Aeoliella mucimassa: one gene and its partner. Each later gene encodes a partner of the first gene's protein in a complex. Links are inferred from orthologs where the notes say so. Each region holds a gene or a part of one and is shown on either strand. Other genes may lie near its edges.

Evidence for each region. The genes of interacting proteins can lie anywhere in the genome.
Region 2: the proteins of hisH (region 1) and hisF are in contact, whole or in part, in a crystal structure (PDB 6RU0), measured with the Thermotoga maritima proteins. The link is inferred for Aeoliella mucimassa from one-to-one orthologs. Residues at the interface, in WP_004080484.1 of Thermotoga maritima: Asn15, Arg18, Arg22, Arg117, Leu118, Pro119, His120, Met121, Gly122, Trp123, Asn124, Asn134, Gly135, Tyr136, Tyr138, Val140, Tyr158, Glu180, Lys181, Ser182, Ser183, Lys184, Ile185; in WP_004080486.1 of Thermotoga maritima: Met1, Leu2, Ala3, Arg5, Ser40, Glu41, Asp45, Glu46, Ala70, Glu71, Ile73, Asp74, Ile75, Pro76, Phe77, Asp98, Lys99, Ser122, Gln123, Glu161, Thr195, Leu196, Asn247, Arg249, Glu251.

What each region holds. Positions count from the first base shown.
Region 1 is NZ_CP036278.1:2,072,244-2,076,112, reverse strand. What follows is about bases 570-3,432. They hold hisH (imidazole glycerol phosphate synthase subunit HisH), read right to left. Parts: upstream 2,373-3,432; coding sequence 1,767-2,372; downstream 570-1,766. Other genes in these bases: Pan181_RS08325 (hypothetical protein), read left to right, coding at 2,807-3,432; Pan181_RS08330 (hypothetical protein), read right to left, coding at 2,506-2,715; Pan181_RS08340 (DUF2442 domain-containing protein), read right to left, coding at 1,447-1,728; Pan181_RS08345 (hypothetical protein), read right to left, coding at 1,072-1,422; hisA (1-(5-phosphoribosyl)-5-[(5-phosphoribosylamino)methylideneamino]imidazole-4-carboxamide isomerase), read right to left, coding at 570-774. Outside these bases: more of hisA, read right to left, coding at 46-569; more of Pan181_RS08325, read left to right, coding at 3,433-3,484; Pan181_RS08320 (LURP-one-related/scramblase family protein), read right to left, coding at 3,524-3,869. UniProt on the Escherichia coli protein: IGPS catalyzes the conversion of PRFAR and glutamine to IGP, AICAR and glutamate. The HisH subunit catalyzes the hydrolysis of glutamine to glutamate and ammonia as part of the synthesis of IGP and AICAR.
Region 2 is NZ_CP036278.1:1,347,029-1,350,909, reverse strand. The notes cover bases 575-3,449. They hold hisF (imidazole glycerol phosphate synthase subunit HisF), read right to left. Parts: upstream 2,463-3,449; coding sequence 1,686-2,462; downstream 575-1,685. Other genes in these bases: Pan181_RS05520 (hypothetical protein), read right to left, coding at 3,270-3,449; Pan181_RS05525 (DNA alkylation repair protein), read right to left, coding at 2,511-3,221; Pan181_RS05535 (glycoside hydrolase family 43 protein), read left to right, coding at 575-1,644. Outside these bases: Pan181_RS05540 (DUF7453 family protein), read left to right, coding at 1-15; more of Pan181_RS05535, read left to right, coding at 61-574; more of Pan181_RS05520, read right to left, coding at 3,450-3,881.

The sequences.
Region 1 (3,869 bases):
GTGCTTGTTCGGCACATAAACCGGCGCAATGCCGGGCGCGTTGGTCTATTTGTCGGCAGCCTCCTGAGCAATTTGGATAGCGTCGGAGAGCTGGAAAGCCCCCTCGTACAAAGCACGTCCGACAATGGCACCCGACAGGCCCGCCTGAGCCAGGTCGCGTACGTCGTCGAGCGTCGTTACTCCACCGGATGCGACGACCGGAAGATCGAGCGCGGCTTGCATATCTCGCATCGCCCGCACGTTGGGGCCGGCCATCATGCCATCGGTGGCAATATCGGTATACACCAGCGCGGCAATCGGCTCACCTTCGAACTGGCGGGCGAGTTCCAAGGCCGACACGCTGCTGGTCTCCAACCAACCGTCGGTGGCGACCATGCCGTCGCGGGCGTCGATGCCGAGCACCAGCTTGTTGGGGAACTTCCGACAGGTGTCGCGGAACCAGTCGGGCTGCTTAATGGCCGAAGTGCCGACCACCAGTCGATCGATGCCAAAGCCCAGCAGCTCGATAATCGCTTGTTCGTCACGCACGCCGCCGCCGAGTTCGCATTCCATGTCGACCGCGTTCACGATGTCCTGCACGCTCGGCAGGTTCACTGGCAGCCCTTCGCGGGCGCCGTCGAGATCGACGATGTGTAAATGCTTCGCGCCAGCAGCCGCAAACTCCTTGGCCACGGAAACAGGGTCGTCGTTGAACACGGTTTCCTGCGCGTAGTCTCCCTGTCGAAGACGTACGCACTTTCCTCCGCGTAGATCAATGGCCGGCCAGATCTGCATGTTGGCAGCGCTCCTGTCGCTGTTGAGGACGCGCCCAATCGAGCCAACACTCGGGCGAGCCCCCATTGGTTTGGGGAGTCCCCGAGCCCCGGAGGGCCCACAGCCGCCGACGCCCTTTTGGGTGGAGAATTCCTCGGTGAAAACTGTATGCAATATCCCAAATCGCCCCCTCTAGTTCAAGTAGCGGACAAGGCTATCCACGCCTGCTGGGACGTAAAAGATACGAGCTTTTCGAGCCCTCCAACAAAGGGCCCATTCCTCGCTGCACCGGAGCGAAGGTGGCGATTCCGCACACTCTTAATCGACGCGATAGGTACTCTTGTGCAATACGCTGGCAATCGACAAACAGGCCGAAAACACGACGAATCCTACGACCATTGCAACCACGAATCCAAGACCACGCTGGCCTAATAGTAGCTGGATGCCGCTCGCCCCGCCCACCACGAAGCCACCGAGCCCGATGCCCCGCACGAGTCCCACCATGGCCCCTGCTGCAGGGTTACCTCGCCGCTGCTCGACGTTGGGAAAGTACTCGCCACACAGTGCGCAGCGATTCGCCAGCGGGGGTGTCGGTTTGCCACACTTGGGACACAGCAGCCCCGATTCATCCGACGGTTCCGCAGGGCTGCTGGAGGATAGAAAACTCATCGCGGTCTACAGCCCATTTATGAATCAGCGAGACTCGGTGTTCACCACCGCACTCGCCTGTGAATCGGCGACTTCAGGGAGGGCCAGCAACGCTTCTGGGGCTAGATCTGCTCCACTAGGCCAAGACACCGTTTTGGCGATGGGATCCAATTTCACCTGCCGAAACACTTTCAGATCGCGAATCGGTACAAAGACGGGTCCTTGCAAGAGTGGACTGACATCAACTACTTTCTCCGTCGCGTTCGAGAACCGCAGTCGCAATTGGTAAGCGTCGACAGGTTCAACATATTCGATGTGCAGGAGCATCAAGTCATTCTAATACGAGTTCTACAGAATCCCAACTGCTACAGGGCAGCGAAATTTGCTAGCAGCTTGAGTCCCAGTTTCTGACTCTTTTCCGGATGAAACTGAGTGGCGAACAAATTCTCGCGCTCGATGCTGCTGCAGAACGATTCTGGATAATCGGTAGTGGTCGCTACGACGGCCGAGTCGTCGGGCACTACGTAGTAGGAGTGCACAAAGTAGAAGTACGACCCGGCATCGATCCCCGCGTACAGCGGCGACTCCTTGGCCGGCGCAATCTGGTTCCATCCCATGTGCGGCACCTTATACTCGGTAGGCACCGAGAAACGCACCACCTTGCCAGGCAAGATGCCAAGGCCCTGGTGCTCGCCATCTTCGTAGCTGATGTCGAACAGCAGTTGCATGCCCAGGCAGATGCCGAGCGTTGGCTTGCCAGCGGCCACTGCGGCCCGCAACGGTTCGACCAGCTGCCGCTCGCGGAGCGCGGCCATCGCATCGGCGTAGGCCCCCACGCCAGGCAGAATCAGCTTGTCGGCCTCGGCAATCACCTGGGGATCGTCGGTGATCACGCTCGAGTAGCCCAACGACTCCAGCGCCTTCTCCACACTGCGGAGATTCCCCATTTCGTAGTTAACAATTGCGATCACGGGTCGAAAGCCAAGGGGCTGAAGTTCAGTGGGTGCCGAGGGAGAGCAAAAACGGTTCTCGCTAGCCGAGCCCCCTATTCTATCCCAACCGGGGCCTTGGCTGAATAGCCGGCGTCTGGTGGAAAAAGAATGGTCAAGGAGCTTGCTGCGCAGCTCTCATCTGTAAGAGGGTAAAAAAATCGGCGAGGTCGACCAACTCTTTCGCTTCCTCCCGCTCGGCAGTGGTGAGCGTTTGCCCCAACGATTGACGGTCGAGCAGCGTTTGCAGACGTGCTGCTACCCCTTTTGGTAAGTGGAGATGCTTTAGTTCCCCGGGAACCTCGACATCGATGGTGATGGTCATTTAGACTCCTAGTGGACTGGGCAACAACATTGTATCTGAACGCGAATTGCGGCTAACTCTCAATTCATGAACATTGCGGGATTAGATGGTAATGCAACTCCCCCAAACCCTCACCATTTGCGGATCAAAGTACTTTTTGGACGGTGGTACTACTATCCTAGAGGCCATCGATCCATCTGGGCGAGAGCGGCGGGTGCTCCTTACTCAGCACGTGTTCCCATCGCACGATGAGACTCGCGATTTCATTCCAGGGAGGCTCTTTTTCGATGGCGAATTGGTCGAAATGCGTTCGAACGAAGAGTATCAGCTACTCCATCTCCTGCGTACCGCTGATTTCAGCCCCAAGACTACTGAGAAGGTCGATGGAACTCCGATAGAACGATCTTCTGATGCGATCGTATTCGGCAACGACCTGAAGAACATCTTCGAACGCAGCCCCGAAGACAATCTCCGTGCGTTCGCCGACCAGATCGTCGGTTATGTGGAGTCTGACGCATACCTCCAGTTTTCGCTTCGTGTTGCTCAGGCGTCAGATACGAATCGCTACAATGTTTGGATCGTCTGGGAACCCGAAACACGTAATCGCATCATCGTTCGTCTGGCTCGATTATTGGGAACCGGAATTCCTGGCGCGAGGGAGTTCTTAGACAGTGAAGCTCCTATCGCAACAAACGCGACTGCTCTAGAAGTAGTAGAACTAGCGAACCAATACCAAAAGGCTGATGTTCCCTTGCGGACCGAGCCTCAATTTCCATGGGCTCTTCAATAGCGTGCTACAACGCAATCGCCAAATGTTAAATGGTGCCACCTAGTTATTGCGATCACCATCGTGCAGCACCTGGTCGATCACGATGCAGGTACAGAGGATGGCGAGGTCGTCTTCGTTGTCGACCGTCTGCACCCCGTAGCTGTCGGTCCACGCCCAGTAGCTTTTGCTCACCCGAGCGACATCGCGGCCTTGTCGCGTGAAGCTAAACTCGTGCTCCCAGAACGATCCAGTGATCGAGTAATCGTTGGGGCCAGGCACATCGAGCGTGAACTTCTGGTTGAACCAGCTCCACTCTTTGATCACCTCGGCGAACACGGTGCCATCGATCTGAATCTGATAGCGTGGCTTGAAGCTGAACAACGTTTGCGTGATGCGGGCGAGTTGG
Region 2 (3,881 bases), 730 kb from region 1 along the record:
GCAGTGTACCGTTAATAGTAGTGGACGCGAATTTCCCTCCCCTTCTCTCTCGATCTTATTATGCTTGGCACCTCGAAGCTTCTCGCTGCGTCGTTTACTGTTCTCTTGCTTGCGAGCATGGCCGCTGGCCCGCGCGTCGACGCCCAGACAGCACGTAACCCGATCATCCACGCCGATGTGCCGGACATTTCGATCATGCGTGTCGACGACACGTACTACATGAGCAGCACTACGATGCACATGAGCCCGGGGCTGCCTATCATGAAGTCGAAAGACCTCGTCAACTGGAGCCTCGCAAGTTACGCGTACGATGTGCTCGACGATGTCGACGAGCTGAACCTGAACAACGGCAAGCATAGCTACGGGCGGGGTTCGTGGGCGAGCAGCTTGCGGTATCACGACGGAGTGTTCTACGCGTCGACGTTTTCGAACACCACCGGCAAGACCTACATTTATTCCACTCGCGACGTAGATCACGGGCCGTGGCAGAAGCGGAGCTTCCGCCCGATGTTGCACGACCACACGTTGTTCTTCGACGACGATGGCAAGGCTTACATGCTGTACGGTGCCGGCGAGATCAAAATCGTGGAACTCAAGGACGACCTGACCGGCCTCCAGCCCGACGGGGTGAATCAGGTGGTGATTCGCAACGCTAGCGCGCCGGCCGGCGACAACATCATGCTGCGGGCCGAAGGGAGCCAACTGTTCAAGGTGAACGACAAGTACTACTTGTTCCACATCACCTGGCCCCGCGGCGGCATGCGTACCGTGGTGGTACACCGCGCCGACAAGATCACTGGCCCGTACGAGGGACGACTCGCTTTGCAAGACAAGGGAGTCGCCCAAGGGGGACTGATCGACACCCCCGATGGCGACTGGTACGCCTACCTGTTTCAGGATCATGGCTCGGTCGGGCGCATTCCCTACCTGGTTCCGGTCACCTGGCAAGATGGTTGGCCAGTGATCGGAAACGATGGCAAAGTGCCGATGGAGCTACCGCTGCCAGCGAGCGAAGGGCTGATTCCTGGCATTGTCGACTCCGATGAGTTCACCGCGAGCGAATCAGCGAAGCTATCACCGGTGTGGCAATGGAACCACAATCCTGATGACTCCAACTGGTCGCTAACGGCTCGCCCAGGCTACCTGCGAACCACTACCAGCCGCGTGGACGAGAGCGTGCTCTCCGCCCGCAATACGTTGACCCAACGCACCATTGGCCCCGAGTGCACCGGCGAGATTGCCCTCGACGTATCGGGGCTGAAGCCGGGAGATATGGCGGGGCTGATCCTGCTTCAGAGCAACTACGGACTCGTGGGTGTCGAAGCCACCGACCACGGCAAGCAACTGGTGATGATCAACGCCGAAACGAGCAAGCCGGAAGTCGTAGAGCAAGTGCCGCTCGAGCAGTCGCGAGTTTACCTGCGAGCCGAGTGCGACTTCCGCCAGCAGGCCGACCTCGCCCGATTCTTCTACAGCCTCGACGGCGACACCTGGCACCCCATCGGCAACCAACTACACATGACCTACACGCTCACCCACTTCATGGGCTATCGGTTCGGGCTGTTTAATGTCGCAACCGAAGAGCCAGGCGGGCAGGCTGATTTCGATTACTTCCGAATCAGCAACTCCAGAAACTCCCCCTAAGCGATCAACGCGGGAAAGCCCTCGCGTGGAGCCATTTGCACTTACACCAGCATGCGAACCGGAATGCCTCGTTCGGCCATCACTTGCTTGGTTTCTTCGATGGTGTACTCGCCGAAGTGAAAGATGCTCGCAGCCAGTGCTGCGTCGGCTTTGCCTTCGAGAATGGCGTCGGCCAGGTGCTCGGGCTTGCCGGCACCTCCGCTGGCGACCACCGGAATGGTAACCGCTTCGCTCACCGCGCGGGTGATCTCGAGATCATAGCCATCTTTGGTGCCATCGCAGTCCATGCTGGTCAGCACGATCTCGCCGGCGCCGAGTTCCTCGACCCGCTGCGCCCACTCCACGGCTTCGAGACCAGTCGGCAAGCGACCGCCGTTGATGTGTACTTCCCACCGCTCACGGCCATCCTCGCCGACGATGCGTTTGGGGTCGATGTTCACCACAGTCGCACAGCTACCAAACCAGCGAGAGACCTCGCTAACCAGCTCCGGCGTTTTGACCGCAGCCGAGTTGATGCTCACCTTCTCGGCCCCGGCGGTAATCAACGCCTTGGCGTCGGCCAGCGTGCGGATGCCACCGCCGACCGTGAATGGCATGAACACCCGCTCCGCGGTACGACGCACCATGTCGAGAGTGATCGCCCGCGCTTCGTGGCTGGCAGTGATGTCGAGAAACACCAACTCGTCGGCCCCTTCGGCTTCGTACCGGGCGGCCACTTCCACCGGATCACCAGCGTCGCGAAGGTTCACGAAGTTCGTGCCTTTCACGACTCGGCCTTGGTTCACATCGAGACACGGTATCACACGGGCAGCAAGCATAGGAAAATCGAGACTCTGGATGTGGAAACGAAGGCGACAACAGGCAATCTAACAACGAGCCGACTTGCGTTTCTTGCCGACCCGGTCCATTGATTCTACCTTGGCAATCGCCTCGGTAGCCAGCGGTACCTTGCAGCTGGTGTCGCCCATGTCGACTTCGACCTTCCCCAGGCGTTTTGCCGCCGCTTTGGCCGATTTCAGCAGCGGTTTGACGTAGCACCCCACGCAAATCACGAAATTATTCATCGCGTATCGCACCCCGTTGGGAGCGGTATCGATTTGCTCGACAACCGTATCGACTCGCTCGGTCACCTCGCTGAGATCAAGCTGATCATCTGGCAACGTAGCCAGCAGCAGCGCGTAGGTGGTCCAACCGGTTGCTGCTATCAACGGCTGCTTCGACTTCATCCACTTCAACGCAAGCGACCGCCCGTGAGGGCTCTCGGCCGCCACCGGTGCTACAGCATATTCGCCGATCATGCCCCAACCAGCAGCCTTCACCCAGGAGTCTAGCTGCTTTTTGGTCATTTGCGGTGGTTCGACCACCATGCCAGCCAGGTACATGGCGTCGGAGTTACCCGTTTCGTACAACTCGATCGCCAGCGAATGATTGCCTTTGATCTGCTTGGCAATCTTCTTTAGCTGACCGATTTGCACTCCGAAGCAATCGATGTTGCAACCATGGCGGGCGTAGGTGCGACGCGTTTGCTCGGCACCAGCCGCTTGCAAGGCCGACATCACTTCGGTCGTGGTATTCATGGCTGCCAGAATGTTGGTGGGAAGGACAGTACGTCGCTCCCTCGCATTCTAGCGTCGCGATGCGGCGGGTTGCAGTCCTTCGAAATCGCCAAACGACTTGTAGATCTTCGCGAACGGAGGCTTGAGTCCCTTGGCCGCCTTGAGGATCGACTTGGCGTCGTCGCGAGCCAACGCCCGGTTGAGCTTCGTTATCGCAGCCCGCTCTTGAGCAATCTTCGTGTCGAGCGCTTCGATGGCCTCGGTGTCGAGCCCAAACAGCTCTGCATCGAAATCGGTTTGCTCGACAACCGCCCACGAGTCGGAGGCAGCAAGAGCCATCTGCTTTAGCTCCACTTTATAGTGGGCATCGACATCGGCTGCCTTCATTGACATAGCGGGCTTCACGATCTCTTCCATGATTTCGTGGTAGTGGTTGAGGGCATCGATCGCGTAGTCGACACCAAGCTGTTCCCGGCGCTGTGTCGTAAGGTCGCGAATCGGCTCGAGCGCTTCGTGCGCTTGCTTTGGCTCGCCGGAAGCAACGAGTTCGGCCGCCCGTTCAATGGCTTGTAGCACAGGGTCTTCACTCACGACGGGAGCATTGAGCGTCGTGCGAACCCGTCCGATCAGGTCGGGGTAAGCTTGCAACAAGCGTTCGATCGCTTTGGCCGCTGGTTTGGC